DNA from 4 places in the Geodermatophilus sp. SYSU D00879 genome. Region 1 is predicted to be linked to each of the others. Evidence: riboswitches for the same ligand, from Rfam matches in the RefSeq annotation. Region 1 holds a riboswitch; each other region holds the start of a gene.

Region 1 (4,951 bases):
ATGGCGAACGGCATCGCGAGGACGACGGCCCACCAGCCGTGCGGCAGGAACGTCGAGTTGCCGGGGTCGGGCTCGACGTCGAACAGGCTGCCGAGGTCGACGCTGCCAGAGAGGACCGCGGTGAGGGCGAACCCGGCGATGACCGCGAGGCTCGCGACGGCGACCACGAGGGCGAACCTGAAGGGGATCTCCGCGCCGGCGACGTTCAGCGCGAGGAAGACGCCGTAGAGGATCACCCACCACACCCAGGCGGGCAGGGAAAGGCCGAACAGGGCGTCGGTGATGCCGTCGGCGTACTGGCCGGAGAAGTAGACGACGACGCCCGTCGTCGCGACGTACTCGATCGTCTCGGCGAGGCCGGTGACGAACCCACCCCACGGGCCCATCGCCGAGCGGGCGAAGGAGTAGGCGCCGCCGGTGTGCGGCATGGCCGCCGACATCTCGCTGATGCTCGCGACCATCGCGAGGTACATGGCCGTGACGACGACGCAGGCGAGCGCGAACCCGCCCCACCCGGCGCCGTCGATGCCGAGGTTCCAGCCGGAGAAGTCACCGCTGACGACGGCGGCGACGCCGAGGCCCCACAGCCCCCAGACGCCGGCCGAGCGGGTGAGCCCGCGCTTGTCGAAGTAGCCGTCGTCGGCCTGGGCGTAGGTGACGCCGGAGGCGCCTCGGGTGGGGGTGGTGGCCATCGGGTCTCCTCGGACCGGTGCGGGATGGCCGGGACGGTAGGGCGGGTGCGCGTCGTCCCCGTGGCGCCCGTGTTCCGATCACGGGTCGTTCCCGACCCGGTGGTCCCGGCCGCCCCGCACGGGCGGCCGGGACGGGGGCTCAGGGGCAGGGCTCCTCGAGCTTCACGACGCCGAGGTCGATGGCACCCTCGACGTCTCCCGTGAGCCGCTGGCCGGCCGGGACGTTCTGCGTGCAGACCTTCCAGTTGGCGTCGAGCACCTGGTTGCGGGTGCCGAGCAGGTCGTGGGACAGGCTGAGGAAGACGCCGTTGGTCTGGATCAGGTCCTGGGCGTCCTGCAGGTTCATCCCGACCACCGACGGCATGGCGAAGTCGACCACCGGCGCGGCCGGCGTGGTCGGGGCCGCGGTGGTGCTCGGCGCGACCGCGGGCGGCGGGGCGCTGGAGACGGGCGGGACGGCCGGCTGGGGGCTGGGGGTCGCCGTCACGGTCTCCGTGACCGTGGTGGTGCTCGCGGCCGCGGTCGCCGGCTCGTCGTCGCCACCGCCGAGTGCGGCACCGATGGTCCCCACGACGAGGACCAGCGCGAGGACGGCGAACCAGGGACGCAGGTAGACCGGCGTCTCCTTCTTCTCCGGGGGCGAGGGGAGGAATCCGGGCAGCGGGCCCTGCGGCGGCTGCCACGGCTGGCCGGGTGGCGGTTGGGTCATGGGGACACCCCGTCGTGCTGGAGGAGCCCGCGGCTCTGCTGCCGCGGGAGGAACCGCGGGAGCGTCACACGGCGGCGCAGGCTCGCCGGGGACTTCCGGGACGGCGTCGTCGCGGAACGGTCACGGGACGCCCCGGCCGCCCCGCCGGTCCCCCCGGACACGCCGCGGCCCCCGTCCCGGGTGGGGACGGGGGCCGCGGTCGGTATCGCGGGTCAGTACCCGCGACTGGTCGGACCCTTGCCGCCCTTCGTGTTCTTGGCCTGGAAGTCGCGGACGAACTGCTTGATCTTCGCCTGGTTCTGCGGCTTCTGGAGTTCCTGGACGACCTTGGCGGCGATGCCCGAGGCGATCAGCTTCCTCATCATGCCCATGGGGGCTCCCTCCTCTCGACTGATGCATCCGGTGCCCCGTCAACGGGCGGCGCAACCGTCGCGATCCCGGCGGGGTCCTCCGATCCGGTCGTGGTGAGCCGCTGACGGGCTGTGCGGGCGCACCGCCGCGGCCTTTCTCGTGCGCCCCGGCGTGTCACCGTCGGCGAGTCGGGGTGGCGCGCCGGGAACACGGGCACCTCCGCAGGTGACGCGGGCGATTCGCCTCCGCGGCCCACGTCAAGTCGGCGTGTCGCTTCCGGGCGTGGCGCGGACGCGGTCCGGTTGAGGGCTGCAACACCCCTCCCTACCGTCGTCGCGGTCCGGCCGGGGCCCTCAGTCACTCCCGTGTGACACCCCGCCGGACACGCCGAACCAGGCGGCCGGCAGCCAGCCGGCACCCGGGCCGGGGACCCACCTGAGCACTGGGGTGAAGCGCGCTCCGTCGCGCCGGGCGACTCCTCCGTCCGAACCCGTCAGCTAACCCGGTAGGCGGTCGCGGAGAACAGGAGAACCGTCGTCGATGACGACTGCACGCACGTCCACCGCCCGTCGCTCGTTCCGCGGCATCGCCGTCGCGGCCATCGCCGGAGCCGGCATCGCCCTCTCACCCCTCCCGGCGTCGGCCTCCACGGGTGGCGGGGGTACCGGCACGGTCGCCGCCGCACCGGCGCCCGCCCCCAACGGCGCGGCCCAGACGGCCGTCGACACCGCCCTCGCGCAGGTCGGTGACCGCTACGTCTACGGCGCCACCGGCCCGGACAGCTTCGACTGCTCGGGCCTGACCAGTTACGCCTACAAGGCGGCCGGGATCTCGATCCCGCGCACCTCGAAGGCCCAGTCGACGTTCGGCACCCCGGTGGCGAAGGCCGACCTCAAGCCGGGTGACCTGGTGTTCTTCTACAGCCCCGTGTCGCACGTGGGCATGTACATCGGCAACGGGCAGATGGTCCACGCCTCGACCGCCGGCAAGCCGGTGGCCGTGGTGGACCTGGACTCGATGCCGAGGTACTCGGGCGCCCGCCGCGTCGCCTGACGCACGGAACGGTGTCCCCGGCCGGCTCGCCCGGCCGGGGACACCGCCCGCCGGTCCTACCCTCGCCCGGTGACCTCTGCCGGCCCCGCCTGGCCGCGGCCGGCGGGCTCCGGACCGGTGGTGGCGGTGGGCAAGCTGGTCGCCGACCAGCTGCTCTCGCTGTCCGCGCCGCTGGTGGCCGGCGGTCAGCAGCGGGTCGAGCGGACGACGACGGCCGGCGGCGCCCCCGCCAACGTCACGGCCGGCGTGGCCCGTCTGGGTGTGCCGGCGCGGCTCGCGGGCTGGGCCGGCGCAGACCCGCTCGCCGATGGGCTGCTGGCCGGTCTCGCCGGGCGGGGCGTCGAGCTCGCGGTGGTCCGCCGCGGCCGCGCGCCGCTGGCGACGGTGCTCGTGCACCCCGACGGCGAGCGCACGGTGCTGACCGACCGCGGCGAGGGCGGGCTGGAGCCGGCCGACGTCCGTCCGGGGTGGTTCGCCGGAGCGGCCGTCGTCCACCTCGACGGCTACGACCTGCTGCGCTTCCCCGACGCGGTGCGGGCCGCGGCCGACACGGCGCACGGCCTCGGGGTGCCGGTGAGCGCGGACGTCGCCGCGGCCGCCCGGATCTCCGCTCACGGCGTGGGCGACTACGTCGGCCTGCTCACCGGGCTGTGTCCGGACGTGCTCTGCTGCAACGCCGCCGAGGCCACGGCCCTGGGCCTGGACGGCGACCTGCCCACGTGGGCGCCGCCGCTGGTGCTCGTGCACGCCGGCGCCCGGCCGACCCGGGTCGTCACGGCCGCGGGCTCGGTGGAGGTCCCGGTGGAGCCGCTGCCGGCGGGCGGACTCCGCGACACGACGGGGTGCGGGGACGCCTTCGCCGCCGGGCTGCTGACCGGCTGGCGCGCCGGTGCGTCCGTGCTGGAGGCCGTCCGGACCGGCCACGCGGCGGCCGCCGTGGTGGCCGGAGCGATCGGCGGTCAGCCACCGCCCACTCCGCCCCTGCCGAGCCTCTGACCTGGGGATTCGGGCTGCGCAAGGCTCTCTGATCGACTATACTTCGATCATGTGTTCGGGTGGGCTGAGCGGCGGTGACGTCCTCGACGACCTCGCCGCGCTGGTCGCCGAACGGAACCGGATCGACGCCCGGCTGGCCCGCGCGGTGCGCGCCGCCGAGCTCGAGCAGGCGCCGGAGCGGGACGGGCTGAGGTCGATGGCCTCGTGGCTGCGCGGGCACTGCAGGCTCTCGGTCGCGGAGGCCTCCCGGCTGGTGCGCAACGGGCGGGCGCTGGAGCACCTGCCGGCGCTGGCCGAGGCGCACGACGCCGGTCTCGTGTCGGCCGAGCAGGTCGCGGTCGCCGCCCGCGCGGTGACCCCCGAGCGGCTGGTCTCGGCTCTCGAGCAGGGCGTGGACCTGGCCGTGATCGACGCGGTCCTCACCGGCGTGGCGGTCGAGCGCGCGCACGCCGACCCGGTGCAGGTGGTGCAGCACCACCTCAACGACCTCGATCCCGACGGGCCGGAGCCGGACCCGACCGAGCAGCGCTCGTTGACCTTGTCCAAGCACGCCGACGGGTCGCTGTCCTTCCGCGGCCACCTCGACGCGGTCGGCGGGGAGCGGCTGCAGACCGCCCTCGAGGCGCACGTGCAGGCCGACCGCCCGACCGGGGACGCGCGCACCCGCGCCCAGCGCCTCGGGGACGCCCTGGTGCAACCGTGCGACAACGTCCTCGCCGCCGGAACGCTGCCGCAGTTGCGCGGGCACGAGCCGCAGGTCGCCGTCGTGATCGACCTGGAGGACCTGGTCGACCCGGCCGGGAGCCGCAACGCCGGGCGGATGGGGTTCGGCGCGACCATCTCCGCCGCGCGGGCGCGGTGGCTGGCCTGCGACGGGACGGTGTCGCGGGTGGTGTTCGGGCCCGACGGCGCCCCGCTGGACCTGGGCCGCGAGCAGCGGCTGATGAGCCGGCACATCCGCCGCGCCGCCGAGCTCCCCGACGGCGGCTGCGTGTTCGCCTTCTGCGGGGCGCCGACGTGGTGGTGCGACGTCCACCACCTGGTCCACTGGATCGACGGCGGCAACACCGGCCTCGACAACTCAGCCCTGCTGTGTGAGCGACACCACACGAAGGTCCACCACGGCTTCCGCGTCGAGCGACAACCGACC
Region 2 (4,951 bases), on a different contig from region 1:
CACCGGCAGACCACCGTCGACCGGACGGGTGGCGTGGCGGGACTCAGTCCACCGCGTAGCGGGTGAACAGGACGCCGTCCTCCTCGAGCACCTGCACCAGCCGCGGGCGGACGACGTCGCGCAGCGCCCGGTCCAGCAGCCGGGCCTGCCCGCCGACCAGCGCGGGGGAGACGGTGAGGTCCAGCTCGTCGACGACGCCCGCGTCCAGCGCCGCCGACAGCAGCGACGGCCCGCCCTCGCACAGCACCTGCTCGAAGCCGCGGTCGGCGAGCCGGTCCAGCGCGAGCGGCAGGTCCACGTCGGCGTCCCCGCACACCAGCACCTCCACCCCGGCGTCGGCCAGCGCGGCCCGGCGGCCGGCGTCCGCCGCGGCGCAGGTCACCAGCAGCGTGGGCGGCCGCGCCAGCCGGCCCCCGGGCGCGAGCGAGGCGCGGCGCGACACCACCGCGACCGGCAGCTCCGGCGCCCGGCCGAGCGCCGCGCGCCGCCGCCCGACCGGCGAGTCCGCCGTCACCGGGCCGTAGCCCTCGCCGGCCGCCGTCCCGTGCCCGACCAGGACGACGTCGGCCAGCGCGCGCAGCGTCGAGAACACCCGGCGGTCGCCGGGCGAGCCGAGTCCCGCGCTGACGCCGTCCACGGTCACCGCGCCGTCGAGCGAGGCGACGAAGTCCACGCGCAACGAGCGCCCGGGCGGCGGCGCGTAGGCCTCGGCCAGGTCGTCGTCGGTCAGGTCCGCCCCGTCGGGGGAGGGGAGCAGCCGGCGCATCAGCTGGTGAGGACGGCCGCGCTCTCGGCCGGGACGGTCACCGTCGCGCCGTCCACGGACGGCTCGTCGGCGGTCGCGAACAGCACCCCGGTGGCCGGGCGGTCCAGCTCCACCCGCTGCGGCTCCCCGGACAGGTTGGCCACCACCCGCAGCGCGCCGCGGTGCACCACGAGCACCCGGGCGTCGTCGTCCCAGCCGACCTCGACCGCCGACAGGTCCGGGTCGACCAGGTCCGGGTGCCGCCGGCGCAGCGCCAGCAGCGTCCGGTGCACCTCGAGCAGCCGCGCGTGCGGCTCCCGGCCGGGCTCGGACCAGTCCAGCTTCGAGCGGCGGAAGGTCTCGGGGTCCTGCGGGTCGGGCACCTCGTCGGCGTCCCAGCCGTGCTCGGCGAACTCGTTCTTGCGGCCCTCGGCCGTCGCGCGGCCGATGTCCGGGTCGGTGTGGCTGGTGAAGAACTGCCACGGCGTCGAGGCGCCCCACTCCTCGCCCATGAACAGCATCGGCGTGAACGGGCTGGTGAGCACCAGGGTCGCGCCGACGGCGAGCAGGCCGGGGGACAGCGTCGCCGAGACGCGGTCCCCGATGGCGCGGTTGCCGACCTGGTCGTGGTCCTGCAGGTAACCGAGGAACTTCCACCCGGGCAGCCGCGCGGTGTCCACCGGCCGGCCGTGGGAGCGGCGGCGGAAGCTCGACCACGTGCCGTCGTGGAAGAAGGCGCCGGTGAGGGTCTTGGCCAGCCCGGCGAGACCGGCCTCGGCGAAGTCGCCGTAGTAGCCCTGCCCCTCGCCGGTGAGCGTCGCGTGCAGCGCGTGGTGGAAGTCGTCGCTCCACTGGGCGTGGATGCCGGTGCCGCCGGCCACCCGCGGGGTGACCATCCGGGGGTCGTTCAGGTCGCTCTCGGCGATGAGCGTGAGCGGCCGGCCGACCGCGACCGAGAGCCGGTCGACCTCCTGCGCCATCTCCTCGAGCACGTGGGTGGCGCGCTCGTCGACCAGCGCGTGCACGGCGTCCAGCCGCAGCCCGTCGACGTGCATGTCGCGCAGCCACATCAGGGCGTTGTCCAGGACGTAGCGGCGGACCTCGTCGGAGTCCGGCCCGGACAGGTTGACCGACTCGCCCCAGGTGTTCGCGCCGCCCTCCGAGAAGATCGGCATGAACAGCGGCAGGTAGTTCCCCGACGGGCCGAGGTGGTTGTAGACGACGTCCTGGATGACGCCGATCCCGCGCTGGTGGCAGGCGTCGACGAACCGCTGGTAGGCCGCGGGGCCGCCGTAGCTCTCCTGCACCGTGTACCAGAGGACGCCGTCGTAGCCCCAGTTGTGCGTGCCGTCGAAGCCGTTGACGGGCAGCAGCTCGACGAAGTCGACGCCGAGGTCGGCGAGGTGGCCCAGCCGGTCGATGGCCGAGTCGAGGGTGCCCTCGGGGGTGAACGTGCCGACGTGCAGCTCGTAGACGACGCCGCCGGCCAGCGGGCGCCCGGTCCAGGCGCTGTCGCCCCACGCGTACGCCGACGGGTCGAACCGACGGGACAGCCCGTGCACGCCGTCGGGCTGGCGGCGCGAGCGCGGGTCGGGACGCGGGGTGTCGTCGTCGCCGAGCAGGTAGCCGTAGTCGGACTCCGGGCCGGCCTCGGCCTCGGCCCGCCACCAGCCGTCGTCGTCGCGGCGCATGTCGTGCACCGTGCCGTCGACCTGCAGGCGCACGCGCTCGGGCACGGGCGCCCAGACGGCGAACTCGACGGGTGCGGACATGCGGGGGCCTCCCAGCGGTAGTGCGGCTGACCGGTCCCTCTTGCCCGCTGCGGGCGCGGTCAACCGCGAGCGGCGGCCGGGGGAGCGGGTCCCCCGGTCGCCGCCACAGGTCACGGCAGCTGCAGCTCCTGCCCGACGTAGATATTGTTCGGGTCGCTGACCGTGCCGCTGTTGGCCGACCAGAGGGCCTTCCAGCCGCCCTTGACGCCCTGGGCTCGGGCGATCTTGCCCAGCGTGTCGCCGGACCGGACGGTGTACGAGCCGCCGGAGGCACCGGCGGCGGACTCCCCGGCCCGGGCGGCCGGGGCGGGCTCGGCCGGGGCGGGCTCGGCCGGGGCGGGCGCGGCCGGGGCGGGCGCGGCGGCCGGCGAGCCGGCCTCCGGGGCGTCCGGGTTCAGGCCCTTGCCGCAGGTGGGCCAGGCACCCGGGCCCTGGACGTCGAGCGTGCGCTCGGCGACGGCGATCTGCTGCGCCTTGGTGGCCAGGTCGGCGCGGGCGGCGTACTCGGTGCCGCCGAAGGCCGCCCAGGTGGACTGGCTGAACTGCAGGCCGCCGTAGTAGCCGTTGCCGGTGTTGATGCTCCAGTTGCCGCTGGACTCGCACTGGGCGACGGCGTCCCAGTCGTTGGGGGCGGCGGCCGAGGCCGGGCCGGCGGCGACGCCGATCGCGGCCGCGGCCACGCCGGTCGTCACGAGGGCACGGCGGAGCAGGGACGTGGACGTGCGCATGCGGGATCTCCGATCCGCCGCCTGCGAGGTGAGCTGTCGGGTTCGGAGCGATCGGTGCCCCGGCCGCGCAGAGCGCGGCTTCACCCCGAGGCGCTGCGTCCGGTCCCCCCGTGACCGCGGTGCAGGCGCCGAAGTGGGTCCCCCACCCCCGTCCTGGCTGTGCAGGAGGAACGGAGCCCGGCGGACGGGGTTCGGCGGACCGGCTCCGGCACGCGGCTGTCATTGGCCCGCGTGCGGGGCAAAGGTAACGGCCGCATCACGAGACGGCACACCCGCCCCACCCGTCACGGCGTGTCGCCCGGCGTCCCCGCGGCGGCCCGCGCCCGGCGGCCGGGGGGAGTCGCAGGTCACGGTGGCGCCGGCCGGCGCCGCCGTGACCTGCGTCTCATTCTCGGACGAGCAGGGCCACCGGCAGCCGGGCCAGCAGCTCGCCGACGGGCGCGCCGCCGGCGTCGGAGACGACCCGCGTGCCGGTGAGCACGTCGCGCCAGGCGCCGGTCGGCAGCGCCAGCGCGGTGTCGCCCCAGCCGCCGGCGGCCAGCGCGACCGGCAGCCGGGTCGCCACGGTCACCGCGCCGCCCTGCTCTCCGGACCCACGGTCGAAGGCGACGACGTGCTGCGCGGCGGACCCGGTGGCGGCCACCGGGGTGTAGCCGGTGAACAGCCCGGGGTCGTCCCGCCGCAGCCGCAGCGCCCGCGAGACGACGAGCAGCTTGGCCGCGCCGGTCTCGTCGACCTCGGGCACCTCCCCGCCGTCGAGCCGGGCCAGCAGCGCGCGCCGTTCGTCGTAGTCGACCGGGCGGCGGTTGTCGGGGTCGACGAGCGAGTGGTCCCACAGCTCGGTGCCCTGGTAGACGTCCGGGACGCCGGGCATCGTCAGCTGCAGCAGCTTCTGCGCCAGCCCGTTGGACCGGCCGGCCGGGGCGATCCGCGCGACGAACGCCTCGATCTCGCGGTTCGTCGCCTCGTCGTCGAAGGCGGCGTCGACCATCGCGTGCAGCTGCGCCTCGAACGCCTCGTCGACGTCGGTCCACGTCGTCGACCGCCCGGCCTCGCGGGCGGCCTTCTCGGCGTAGGCGTGCGCCCGCTCGCGGGACAGCGGCCAGGCGCCGACCAGGTTCTGCCACACCAGGTGCGCCAGCGGCCGGTCGGGCAGCGGGTGGCGGGACAGCCAGCCGCGGACCAGGTCCGCCCACTCGGTCGGCACCTCGGCGAGGACGGCCAGGCGGGCCCGGGTGTCCTCGCTGCGCTTGGTGTCGTGCGTGGTGAGCGTCGTCATCGACTCCGGCTTGCGCTCCAGCCGCCGCGCCTGCGCCTCGTGGAACTCCTCCGGGGTGCTGCCGAAGCGCGCCGGGTCGCCGCCGACCTCGTTGAGCACCACGAACCGGGCCCAGCGGTAGTAGGCGCTGTCCTCGACGCCCTTGGCCATCACCGGGCCGCTGGTCTGCTCGAACCGGGTGGCCGCCTCGGTGCCGGCCTGCGCCAGCACCGGGTGCAGCGCGTCCACCGCGGCGACCAGGTCGGGACGGCGGTCGCGGACGTCGCCCACGGCGGCGTCGAGGTGCTCGCGGCCGTCGGGCAGGTAGGTGCGGTAGACGGAGAAGCTGGCCAGCAGCTCCGCCAGCGCCTCCTTCTCCGTCTCGACGTCGACGCCGGGCAGCTCGCCGATCACCCGCACCAGGCGGGCGACCTCGGAGCCGAGGATC
Region 3 (4,951 bases), on a different contig from region 1:
GCGTCGCGACCAGGGACCCGACCGCGACGAGGAACAGCACCAGCGGCACCACGCGCGGGTCCCCCGCCGAGTCCGCACCGGCCCGGCGCAGCAGCGGCGCCCAGGTGAGCAGCCAGCCGAGCAGGGCGACGGCCGCGGCCGCGCCGAGCGCCCCGATGAGCGTGCCGGTCAGGACGTCGTCGGTGGCGACGTGCCCGAGCTCGTGGGCGACGATCGACTCGATCTCCTCCGGGGGGACGTCGGCCAGCAGGGTGTCGTAGAGGACCACCCGGCGGGTGGAGCCGAACCCGGACACGTAGGCGTTGAGCGACGTCGTCCGCCGGGATGCGTCGGCGACCAGGACGTCCTCGACCGGGGAGCCGCTCGCCTCGGCCAGCCGCAGCAGGTCGGTGCGCAGCTCGCCGGCCGGCAGCGGCGTGAAGCTGTTGAACGCCGGCTCGATGACCACCGGGTAGAGGAAGGAGCCGGCGACGACCAGCGCGGCCGCGCCGCCGGCGGCCCACGCCCACCAGGTGCGCGGCGCGCGGCGGGCCAGCGCGACGAGCACGAGCAGGCCGAGGGCGGTGAGCCCGGCGTCGATGGCGGTGGAGACCGCGACGTCGCGCAGCCACAGCGGCCAGGAGCGCGTGGACAGCCCGTAGCGGTGCCGCACCACCTCGCCGTAGGCGGAGATCGGCAGCGTCACCAGCCGGCCGACGACCACCAGCGCGACCGTGCCCAGCAGCACGGTGAGGGGCCGGCGGCGGCCTCCCGCGCGGCCGACCGCGGTCACCAGCCGGCTGCCCAGGCGGGTGAGGCCGAGCAGCGCGGAGACGGCGAGCCCGAGCACCAGGTTGGTCAGCGACGCGGGACGGATGTCGGCGGCGAGGGCCTCGGCGCGGCGGACGACCTCGGCGGGCAGCCCGGCGTCGTCGGTGACCGGGGACGCGCCGCCGGGCGGGGTGGGCAGCAGCGTCCAGGGCGTGCGGATGGCGATGACGACGACGAGCGCCGCGCCGAGCACGAGCGCGACCAGCAGCGCGGCGCGGCGGGAGCCGGTGCGGTCGGGGCGGGTGGCCGCGGGGCCGGGGCGGGTGCTCGTCCCGCCCGCCCTGCTCACCCGGCCGATCCTAGGCGCGCGCCGGCGCCGCACCGCGGTTCCCCTCCACGGACGCCGAGGGCCGGCGACCCGGACGGGTCACCGGCCCTCGGCCCGTGGGGTGCTGGAACGGCCGCCCTCCAGGAACCCTCCGCCTGCGCGTTGGGGAAGGGTGGTCCTTCGTCTAGGCGACGCGGCGCATCGCGGTGATGCCGCCCATCGAGTCGACCGACACGACCTTCACCGGCTGCCCCGACGTGGAGGCGTGCACCATCTGGCCGTTGCCGATGTACATCGAGACGTGGCTGACCGGGCTGTAGTAGAAGATCAGGTCGCCCGGCTGCAGGTCCGCCCGCGAGACGGCGGTGCCCATGCGCGACTGCATGCTGCTGGAGTGCGGGAGGCTGATCCCGGCCGCCGCGTAGGCGTACTGGGTCAGGCCCGAGCAGTCGAAGGCGTCTGGCCCGCCCGCACCCCACACGTAGGGGTCGCCCACCTGGGCCAGCGCCGTCTGCACCGCCGTCTGCGCGGCACCGCTGCCGCCGCTGCCCGCCGACGGCGCCGGGGCCGGAGCGGGGGCCGGAGCGGGGGCCGCGGCCTGCGTGCCGGCCACGGTCGGAGCGCTGTCGCCGCGCGAGCCGCCGGCCGGCTCGTCGCCCGCCTCCGCCTGCGCGCCGGCGGCCAGGCCGGCCTCCTGCGCGGCGAGCGCCGCCTGCCGCTGCGCCTCGGTGAGCGCGGCGAACTGCGCCTGGTAGTCGGCGATGTCGTCCTGGAGCTGCGCCTCCTGGGCGCTCAGGTCGTCGAGGGTGCGCTGCGCCTCGGCCTCGGCGGCCTCGGCGTCGGCCTGCGCCTGGCGGGCGGCGGCCGCCGCCTCGTCCACCTCGTCGAGGACCGAGGTGGTGTGGTCGGCGATCTGACCGAGGGTGGCCAGCGAGGCGACGAAGTCCTCGGCGGAGTCGCTGGTCATCAGCAGGTCGAGCCCGGCGAAGCCGTCGCCGTTGCCGGCGGTGTAGGCGCTGCGCGCCACCTGGCGGATCTGGCCGTCGAGGTCCCGCAGCTGGTCCTGCGCCTCGGCGGCGGCCCGGTCGGCCTCGTCGGCGGCGGCCTGCTGCTGGGCGAGGACCTCGCGGGCCTCGTTGACCTGCTCGGTGACGACCTCGAGCCGGTGGCCGGCCTCGGCGGCGAGCTGGGCGGCCTGCTCCGGGGTGCCGGCCCGCTCGGGGTCGGCGGCCGCGGTGCCGGACAGCAGGCCGAGGGTCAGCGCGGCGGTGGTGCCGACGAGGGTGACCCGGCCGAGGTGGCGGGCCCGCGACGGGCGGTGTGGCCCGGCGGTGCGGGTGGCGGATGTGGACTTCTCGCGTGCATGCCCCAGGACGGGGCGGGGGGTCGCCACGGGCGGCGGCTCTCCGTTTCTTCCTCAGCAACCGCCTACCGAGTTAGCTGACGGGTTCGGGCTGGGAAGACGTGCCCTATCTCGTGCGCCCCGGTCGGGACCGGCGCGCACGAGAACTCACCCCAGTGCTGCGGTGGGTCCCCGGCTCACCTCGCGCACCTCCGGGGAGGGGCGTCCGGTGACTCGGCGGTGTCGGCCGAGGTCACCCCTGCGTCGGGTGACGACCACCCGGCCGGACGGCGCCACAGTACGGACGTGATGCAGTTGTGACAAACGAGGGGTGCGTGGACTGTGAGAACACACACGGTCAGCAGCCGCGCCACTCCGGTGAGTACCCGATCCGGGTGGTCCTCGCCGGTCAGCCCGTGCGCCGGCGCCCGTCCCGCGACGGCCGGTGCCGGAGCGGCGGCACCAGGCCACCCTCGGCCAGTGCCCGCACGGCCCGCCGCTCGACGTCGTCGAGCTCCACGACGACGCCCGGGCGCGGCAGGACGCCGTCGGCGGTCCGGGCCGCCGGGACGGGGGGCACCGGCAGCAGCACGGGGCCGGTGTCCCGCTCCGCGGGCGGGGCGCCCAGCAGGGCGGTGACGACGCAGTCGGCGCAGCCGGCGCCGCGCGCGGTGCACGAGTCGCAGTCGATGAGCATGGCCGTGTCCCTCCGGTGCCCCGGCCGCGCCGCCCGGTGCCGGGCCGCGGTCGGGACGGGTCTCCCTGTCGGTTGCCCGGCACGCTAGGGACGGCCACCGACAGTCCCGGCTCAGCCGCCCGCGTACTCCCAGTGCCACGGCTCCTCGCGGCCGTTGCCGGGGTCGGCCCAGGTCGGGTGCAGCCACCCGAACCGGCCGGCGTTGGCGACCATCCACGCGTACTGCGGCGTGCCGAAGCCGTCGATGCCGCCGCACAGGTCGACCGCCAGCCCCCAGCCGTGGTTGCTGGTGCCCGGGACCGCGGCGAGCGCCGGCTTCTCCCCGTAGAGCCGGACCTGGGCGGCGTAGGTGCGGTAGGAGTCGGTGATGCAGAGCGGCTGCCCGAACGCCGACGCGAACGCCGCGCTCATCGCCCGCCAGGCCGCCGCGGCGTCGCAGCGCAGCGAGTGGCCGCCCACCCCGATCGGGCACAGCGCGCTGGGCGGGATGAGGCCGTTGGGGTAGCCACCCCAGGCCCGGGCGCCGTCGAAGCTCGGCGGGTAGACGGTGTTGCCGCACTCCACCCGCAGGGCGCCGCCGGCCGGGCCGGGGGCGGGCGCCTCCGGCCGCGGGCCGAGGCTCGGCCGGCCGACGTGCAGCACCTGGTCAGCGGGCAGCCGGCGGACGACGACGGCGCCGGCCCGCGCGTCGGCGGCGAGCATGGTCTGCGCGTCCAGCGCGATGCCGACGTGCCCGAGGCCTGCCTCGGGGGTGCCGAGGAAGACCAGGTCGCCGGGCAGGACGTCCGCCGGGTCGACGGGCGTGGTGACCGCGAACAGGCCGGCCTGGTCGCCGGGCAGGTCGATGCCGGCGTCGCGGTAGACGGTGGAGACCAGCGAGCCGCAGTCCCAGGAGTCCGGGCCGGCCGTCCCCGGCGCGTAGGGCCGGCCGAGGGCGTCCATCGCCGCGGTGACCGCGGCCAGCGTCTCGGCGGGCAGCACGAGCAGCGACACCGGTTGGCGCGGCAGCTGCGCGGCGCCGCGCTGGGCGCCGCCGGCGGCCGCACCGACCGGGGTGAGCCCCGCGGGCAGGCCCCGCACGGGGTCGAGCAGCTCGGCCGCCGGCGGCGCGGCGACCCCCGCCTCGCGCAGCTGGTCGAGGTAGGCCCGCCAGTTGGCCGCCGTCTGGGTGTTGACGTCGACCTGCTGGCGCTGCAGGTCCGACAGCTGCCGGTCGACGTCGCCGAGCGCGACGTCGAGCTCCGCGGTCACCGCGTCGGCGGCGGCCTCCAGGTCGGCCACCTCCGCGGCCAGCCCATCGGCCCGCTGCTGCGCCTCGGCGAGGACGGCGTCGGCGGAGGTCTGGCGGTCGACCGCGGTCCGCCGCTGCTCCTCGGCGGCGCCGACCACCTCGGCGGTGTGCGCGTCGACGGCCTCCAGGTAGCCCAGCGCCGCGACGACGTCGGCCGGGTCGCCGCCGGTGAGCAGCACCGTGAGCGGGGTCAGCGCGCCCCCGTCGCGGTAGACCGCCGACGCGTACTGCGCCACCACCGCCCGGTACTGCGCCAGCTCGCCCTCGGCGGCGTCGACCGTGGCGCGGGCGGCGTCGACGTCGGCCTGCGCGTCGGCCAGCTGCTGCCGCGCGGCGGCCACCTCGGTCTGCCGCAGCTGCAGGTCGGCCTGGACCTCGGCTGCGCGCTGCTGCAGCCGGTCCAGCGCCTCGCTGTCGAGGACCCCGCTGGTCCCGCCGGGCTGGTCGCTGGGCTCCGCTGCCGCCGGGGCCGCGAGCAGGACGGCCGCCACCGCCGTGACCAGCACGGACACCACGCCCCGCCGGGTGCGCCCCAGGGAACGC
Region 4 (4,951 bases), on a different contig from region 1:
TCCCACGACCGCCCGCGCAGCCGGGCCACGAGCTCCCCGAGCAGGCCGAAGCCGAGGTTGGAGTAGTGGAAGCGCCGGGCCTCGCCCAGGACGGCGTGCTCCCCGGACAGCTCCAGGTCGGCCAGCGGGCCGCCGGGCACCCGCTCCCACCAGCCGCCCGGGCTCTCCGCGGCGGCGCCGGCCAGGTGCGAGAGCAGCTGCCCGACCGAGCGGTTCCCGAACGGCGTGCCGGGCACGTGCCGGTCCAGCGGGTCGTCCAGCCCCAGCCGGCCCTCGTCGCGCAGCCGCATGACCGCGACGGCGGTGACGGTCTTGCTGATCGACCCCAGCCGGTACTGCACGTCGGTGTGCGGCTCGGCGACGTCGCCCCGGCCGGCCGACCAGGCGAGCCCGCCGTCCCGGACCACCCCGGCGACCAGGCTGGGTGCCCGGCCCTCGTGCTGCACCCGGGCGGTGCGGGCCAGCAGCGTGCGGGCGGTCGAGGGCAGCACGGGCTCCGGCATGACCGGAACGGTAGGTCAGGCCCGGACGGGCGCCGCCAGCCGCCCGGTGCGCCCGGCCCAGCGCTCGAACACGACGGTGACCAGCGGCGGGACCGAGGCGGCCAGCGCGAGCAGCGTCGTCCACCGGGACCAGCCGAGCACCCGCGCGGCGACCAGGGCCACGACCACGTAGGCGACGAACACCGCACCGTGGACCGGCCCGAACACCTGGACGCCGACCTCGGAGGTCTCCGGCACGTACTTGACGTACATCCCGGCGAGCAGGCCGATCCAGGACAGGGCCTCGGCGACGGCGACGGCGCGGAAGGCCAGGGCGACGGTGCGGGGGTTCATCGGTGCGCGGTCCTCGGGTCGGGGGCGGGTCCGCAGGGTCAACGCGGCAGCGGACGCCGACGTCCCGGTCGGGGGGTGTGACGTGCGTGGCAGGGTCGGGCCGTGCGGGGTCCGGCGCGGCGCGAGTTCTGCCTGGTCCTGCTGCGCCGGATGGCCGACCTGCGCTGGGAGGTGCTCTGCCCCGGCGGCAGCGTGCTGCACGAGCACCTGGTGCGGGCCCGGGCTCCCCGGTCCCGCCGGCGGCCGACGGGCGGCTGCGGGTGTGGGAGCACGTGGTGGCCGACGTGAGCGGCCTGCCCGGGGCCCGGGGTGGACCCGCGGGTGGTCACCCGCCGGGAGGTGCGGCTGCCCTCCGGCGCGACGGCCGCCTTCGTCTGGGGCCTGCTGCAGCAGGTCCGGACGGACAGAGCCCCGGCACCCGAGGATGGGGTGCCGGGGCTCCCGAGCGGCTGACTCCGCGCGTCAGCCGATGCGGCGGGCGCCGGCGTAGCCGCCCATCGCGTCGATGCTCGCGACCTTGACGACGTCGCCCGACGTCGGCGCGTGCACCATCTGGCCGTTGCCGATGTAGATGCCGACGTGGCTCACCGGGCTGTAGAAGAAGACCAGGTCCCCGGGCTGCAGGTTGGCGCGGGAGACCGCGGTGCCCATCGTCGACTGCATCCTGCTGGAGTGCGGGAGGCTGATCCCCGCGGCCTTGAACGCGTACTGGGTGAGGCCGGAGCAGTCGAAGGCGTCCGGGCCGGCGGCCGCCCAGACGTAGGGGTCGCCGCGCTGGGCCATGGCGGTGGAGACGACGATGCCGGCGACGCCGCTGGCCGGCGCGGCGGCCGTGGCGGGCTCCTCCGCGGCGGTCGCGGGCTCCTCGCGGTCCTCGTCGCGGCTGGCGCGGGAGTCCTCGGAGGCGTGCGCCGCGGCGGCGGCGTCGAGGGCGGCGCGCCGCTCCTCGGCGCTCAGCTGGGCGTAGTCGGCCTGGTAGGCGGCGATCTGGGCCTCGAGGTCGGCCTGCTGGGCGGCGACGGCGTCGTACTGGCGCTGCGCCTCGGCGGCGGCCTCGGCGGCCGCGGTCTGCGCGGCGGTGGCGGTGTCGGTGGCGGTCACGGCCTGGCCGAGCAGTTCGCCCTGGTAGCCGGCGACGCCCTGCAGCAGCGTGACGCGGTTGACGAACTCGTCGGCGTCCTCGCTGGTCATGAGCGCCTGCAGCGAGCCCATGCTGTCGCCGGTGTAGGCCGACCGGGCGATGCCGATGACCTGCTGACGCGCGGTGTCCACGGCGGCCTGGGCGGTGGCCAGCTGCGCGGCGGCGGCGTCGGCGGCGGCCTGCTGGGCGGCGAGCGCCTCGCGCGCCTCGTTGAACTGCTCGGTGACGACCTCGAGGTCGTGGCCCCGGGCGGCGACCAGCTGCGCGGCCTCGGCGGCCGTCGCCGGCTCCTCCGCCCCGGCCGGCGCGGGGACGGCGCCCAGCCCGAGGCCGATGCCGAGGGCGCCGGCGAGGGCGAGGGCGGCGCGGCGGCCGCGGCCGGTCGCGGGCGTGCCGGGGACGGACGTGCGCAGGGACGCCACGCGGCGGTCTCTCCTTCTCCCAGGCCGCCTACCGGGTTAGCTGACGGGTTCGGGCGTGGAGTCGCCCGGCGCGTACGGACACGCGCTACACCCCAGGACTGCGATGGGTCCCCGGCCCGGTCCCCACGGGAGAAGGACCGGCTCGACGGCGTCCGCGGGGTGTCACCCGGACTGGTGACGGAACGCCCCGTTGGACGTACAGAGCGTAAGGTCCGCGACCGGCGTGTGACAATCACCCCGGTGTAATTACATCGCTCACACAAGGTGACCGGGCGACTGCGGGAGGTTGCCGACCCCCGCCGGTTTGCACACCCGTGGGGACGTGTACCGATTGCTGCATGTCCTCCTCCACGCGGATGCGCGCCACCCGGACACGGATCGCCCGGCCGCTCGTCGCGCTCGCCCTGTTCGGCTCCCTGGTCGCCTGCGGTGACAACACCGACTTCTCGCGCGGCCCGACCAACTGCGACTCCGCCGGCGGCAACGCCAGCAACGAGAACGACGCCAGCTGCCAGGAGACCGGTCAGAACCCCGGCAACGACGCCCCGACCACCGACGACGCGAGCACCGACGACTGAGCGGCGCCCGGCCCCGGCGGGACGCCCGGTCTGGTGGCATGAGCGGGTGAGCCCGGCACGCAGGTGGACGGCGGCCCGGGTGCGGGCCGAGACACGGACGCTGTTGGCCGGTGCCCGCCGTCTGCTGCACGGGCGTGACCTCGCGCTCATCGGCGCGGGGCTCACCTTCTACGCCGGCATCGCGGTGGTGCCGCTGGTGCTGGTCTCCGTCCGGCTGACCGCGCTGGCCACCTCGGCCGAGGAGGTCCGCGCGCGCAGCGAGCGGCTGACCGAGCTGCTGCCGGGGTCGCTGGGCGCGCCGGGCGCGGTGGACCGGCTGGTCGACGCCGGCGTCCGGCTGGACCTGCTGGGCTTCGCCCTGGCGCTGCTGCCCCTGTCGCTGTACGGCGAGGGGCTGCGGCGGGCACTGATGCGGTTCAGCCGGCGACGGGAGAACCTCACCGGCTGGCGGGGCCGGCTGCTCACGCTGCCCCTGGTCGTGGTCACGCCGCTGCTGCTGTACCCGCTGCTGCTGGCCGCCACAGTCATGGCCGACCTGGCCCGCGAGGACGGCGCCGGGCCTCTGATCGGGCGGTTCGCCGTCGGCTACTACTCGGTGCTGTTCGTGCTCACCGTGCCCATCCTGTGGGGCTACGGCGTGGTGGCCGGCGGCCGGCACCGGTGGGGCGCGCTGGTCAGCGGCGCCCTGTTCACCGCCGCCTGTCTGTCCGGCTTCCTGCAGGGCTTCGTGCTGTTCCTGTCCCTGCCACTGGACCTGGGCGCGCCCTTCGGCGGCCTGGTCGTCGTCGGCGCGGTGGTCGCCATCGGCCTGTGGCTGTTCCTGCTGCACCTGGTCCTGCTGGCCGGGTGGCTGCTCACCCAGTCCCTCGACGAGCGGCTGGGCCGGCGTCAGGCGGTCGGCCGCCAGGGGGAGCCGGGCGGCGGCTCGGGTGCCGGGGTCGCCGGCGCGGGCGGCGGCTCGGGTGCCGGGGTCGCCGGCGCGGGCGGCGGCTCGGGTGCCGGGGCCGCCGGCGCAGGAGGCGGCTCGGGTGCCGGGGCCGCCGGCGCGGGCGGCGGCTCCGTGGCCGGTGGCGGCGGCTCCGGGGACGGCGGGGGCGGCGACGGCGCCTGGGGTGGCGAGGACGGCGACCCGGGCGCGGGCGCCGGCCGGGGTGCGGGGTCGGCCGGGGGCGCGGGCTCGGGCGCCGGCTCCACGTAGTCGCTGCCGTTGCTCACCAGGATCGACACCACCTGGCCGGGCACGGCGCGGCCGCCGCGCGGCGGGCTGGTGCCCACGAGGGCGCCGGGCTGCTCGTCGCTGTCGACGCGCACCGTCCGCGGGGTGAACCCGGCGTCGGCGAGGGTCCGCTCGCAGCCCCGGACGGTGGAGCAGCCGGGCACCGGGCGGGTGTTGCCGTTCTGCACGGTCTCGTCGGCCGGCGCGAACTCGCCGCTGCCGCGCGCGGTGAGGACCGGCTCCATCGCGTCGTGCCAGATGGTGGCGCCCTTGCCGCCGCCGAAGCCGCCGACGTCCTCGTTGCGCTTGGGGTTGAGGACCATGACGCTCGCGGTGATCTCGGGCGTGTAGCCCACGAACGCCACCGAGTAGTTGTCCTGCGAGGTGCCGGTCTTGCCGGCGATCTGGTGGCCGCGGACGTAGGCGCGCGCCCCGGTCTGTCCCGGGTTCCCCGGCTCGACGTCCCTGCGCAGCATCTGGTTCATCGTGTTCGCCACGCCCGGCGGGATCGCCTCGGGCGTGCACCGGTCGCCGACCGCGAGCGGCTCGCCGTCGGCGCCGACCGCCGGCTCCCCGTTCTGGTCGAGGACGGCGGTCACGGGGACGACGTCGCACTGCGTGCCGCCGGCGGCGAACGTCGAGTACGCGCTGGCCAGCGCCAGCGGGCTGGTCGCCTCGGCGCCGAAGGTGAACGACCCGCGGTTCTCGTCGATGATCTGCTGCGCCAGGCCCGGCGGGCTGAACTGGAACAACCCCGC

The links. A riboswitch is a leader RNA that binds a small molecule or an ion and turns the genes downstream of it on or off. The one in region 1 is predicted to bind cyclic di-AMP.
Region 2: linked by a shared signal. The riboswitch ahead of ACI79B_RS09800 (transglycosylase family protein) and the one ahead of ACI79B_RS14795 (C40 family peptidase) in region 1 are both predicted to bind cyclic di-AMP.
Region 3: linked by a shared signal. The riboswitch ahead of ACI79B_RS05825 (C40 family peptidase) and the one ahead of ACI79B_RS14795 (C40 family peptidase) in region 1 are both predicted to bind cyclic di-AMP.
Region 4: linked by a shared signal. The riboswitch ahead of ACI79B_RS07285 (NlpC/P60 family protein) and the one ahead of ACI79B_RS14795 (C40 family peptidase) in region 1 are both predicted to bind cyclic di-AMP.

Annotation. Positions count from the first base shown of each region.
Region 1 covers NZ_JBJGZF010000010.1:180,244-185,194, reverse strand. Annotated here, with positions in the region: gene ACI79B_RS14810 (amino acid permease) at 1-692, opposite strand, end outside; gene ACI79B_RS14805 (hypothetical protein) at 832-1,401, opposite strand; gene ACI79B_RS14800 (hypothetical protein) at 1,614-1,772, opposite strand; cyclic di-AMP (ydaO/yuaA leader) riboswitch at 2,159-2,263, shown strand; gene ACI79B_RS14795 (C40 family peptidase) at 2,293-2,805, shown strand; gene ACI79B_RS14790 (carbohydrate kinase family protein) at 2,875-3,801, shown strand; gene ACI79B_RS14785 (DUF222 domain-containing protein) at 3,851-4,951, shown strand, end outside.
Region 2 covers NZ_JBJGZF010000005.1:244,251-249,201, forward strand. Annotated here, with positions in the region: gene ACI79B_RS09790 (dihydrofolate reductase family protein) at 44-766, opposite strand; gene treZ (malto-oligosyltrehalose trehalohydrolase) at 766-2,517, opposite strand; gene ACI79B_RS09800 (transglycosylase family protein) at 2,628-3,245, opposite strand; cyclic di-AMP (ydaO/yuaA leader) riboswitch at 3,249-3,383, opposite strand; gene treY (malto-oligosyltrehalose synthase) at 3,631-4,951, opposite strand, start outside.
Region 3 covers NZ_JBJGZF010000003.1:33,616-38,566, reverse strand. Annotated here, with positions in the region: gene ACI79B_RS05830 (M48 family metallopeptidase) at 1-1,099, opposite strand, end outside; gene ACI79B_RS05825 (C40 family peptidase) at 1,263-2,471, opposite strand; cyclic di-AMP (ydaO/yuaA leader) riboswitch at 2,488-2,670, opposite strand; gene ACI79B_RS05820 (hypothetical protein) at 2,830-3,117, opposite strand; gene ACI79B_RS05815 (D-alanyl-D-alanine carboxypeptidase family protein) at 3,229-4,951, opposite strand, start outside.
Region 4 covers NZ_JBJGZF010000004.1:13,547-18,497, reverse strand. Annotated here, with positions in the region: gene ACI79B_RS07300 (serine hydrolase domain-containing protein) at 1-503, opposite strand, end outside; gene ACI79B_RS07295 (DUF3817 domain-containing protein) at 519-836, opposite strand; gene ACI79B_RS07290 (hypothetical protein) at 939-1,124, shown strand; gene ACI79B_RS07285 (NlpC/P60 family protein) at 1,299-2,399, opposite strand; cyclic di-AMP (ydaO/yuaA leader) riboswitch at 2,411-2,551, opposite strand; gene ACI79B_RS07280 (hypothetical protein) at 2,738-2,977, shown strand; partial or broken gene ACI79B_RS07275 (YhjD/YihY/BrkB family envelope integrity protein) at 3,024-3,842, shown strand; gene ACI79B_RS07270 (transglycosylase domain-containing protein) at 3,866-4,951, opposite strand, start outside.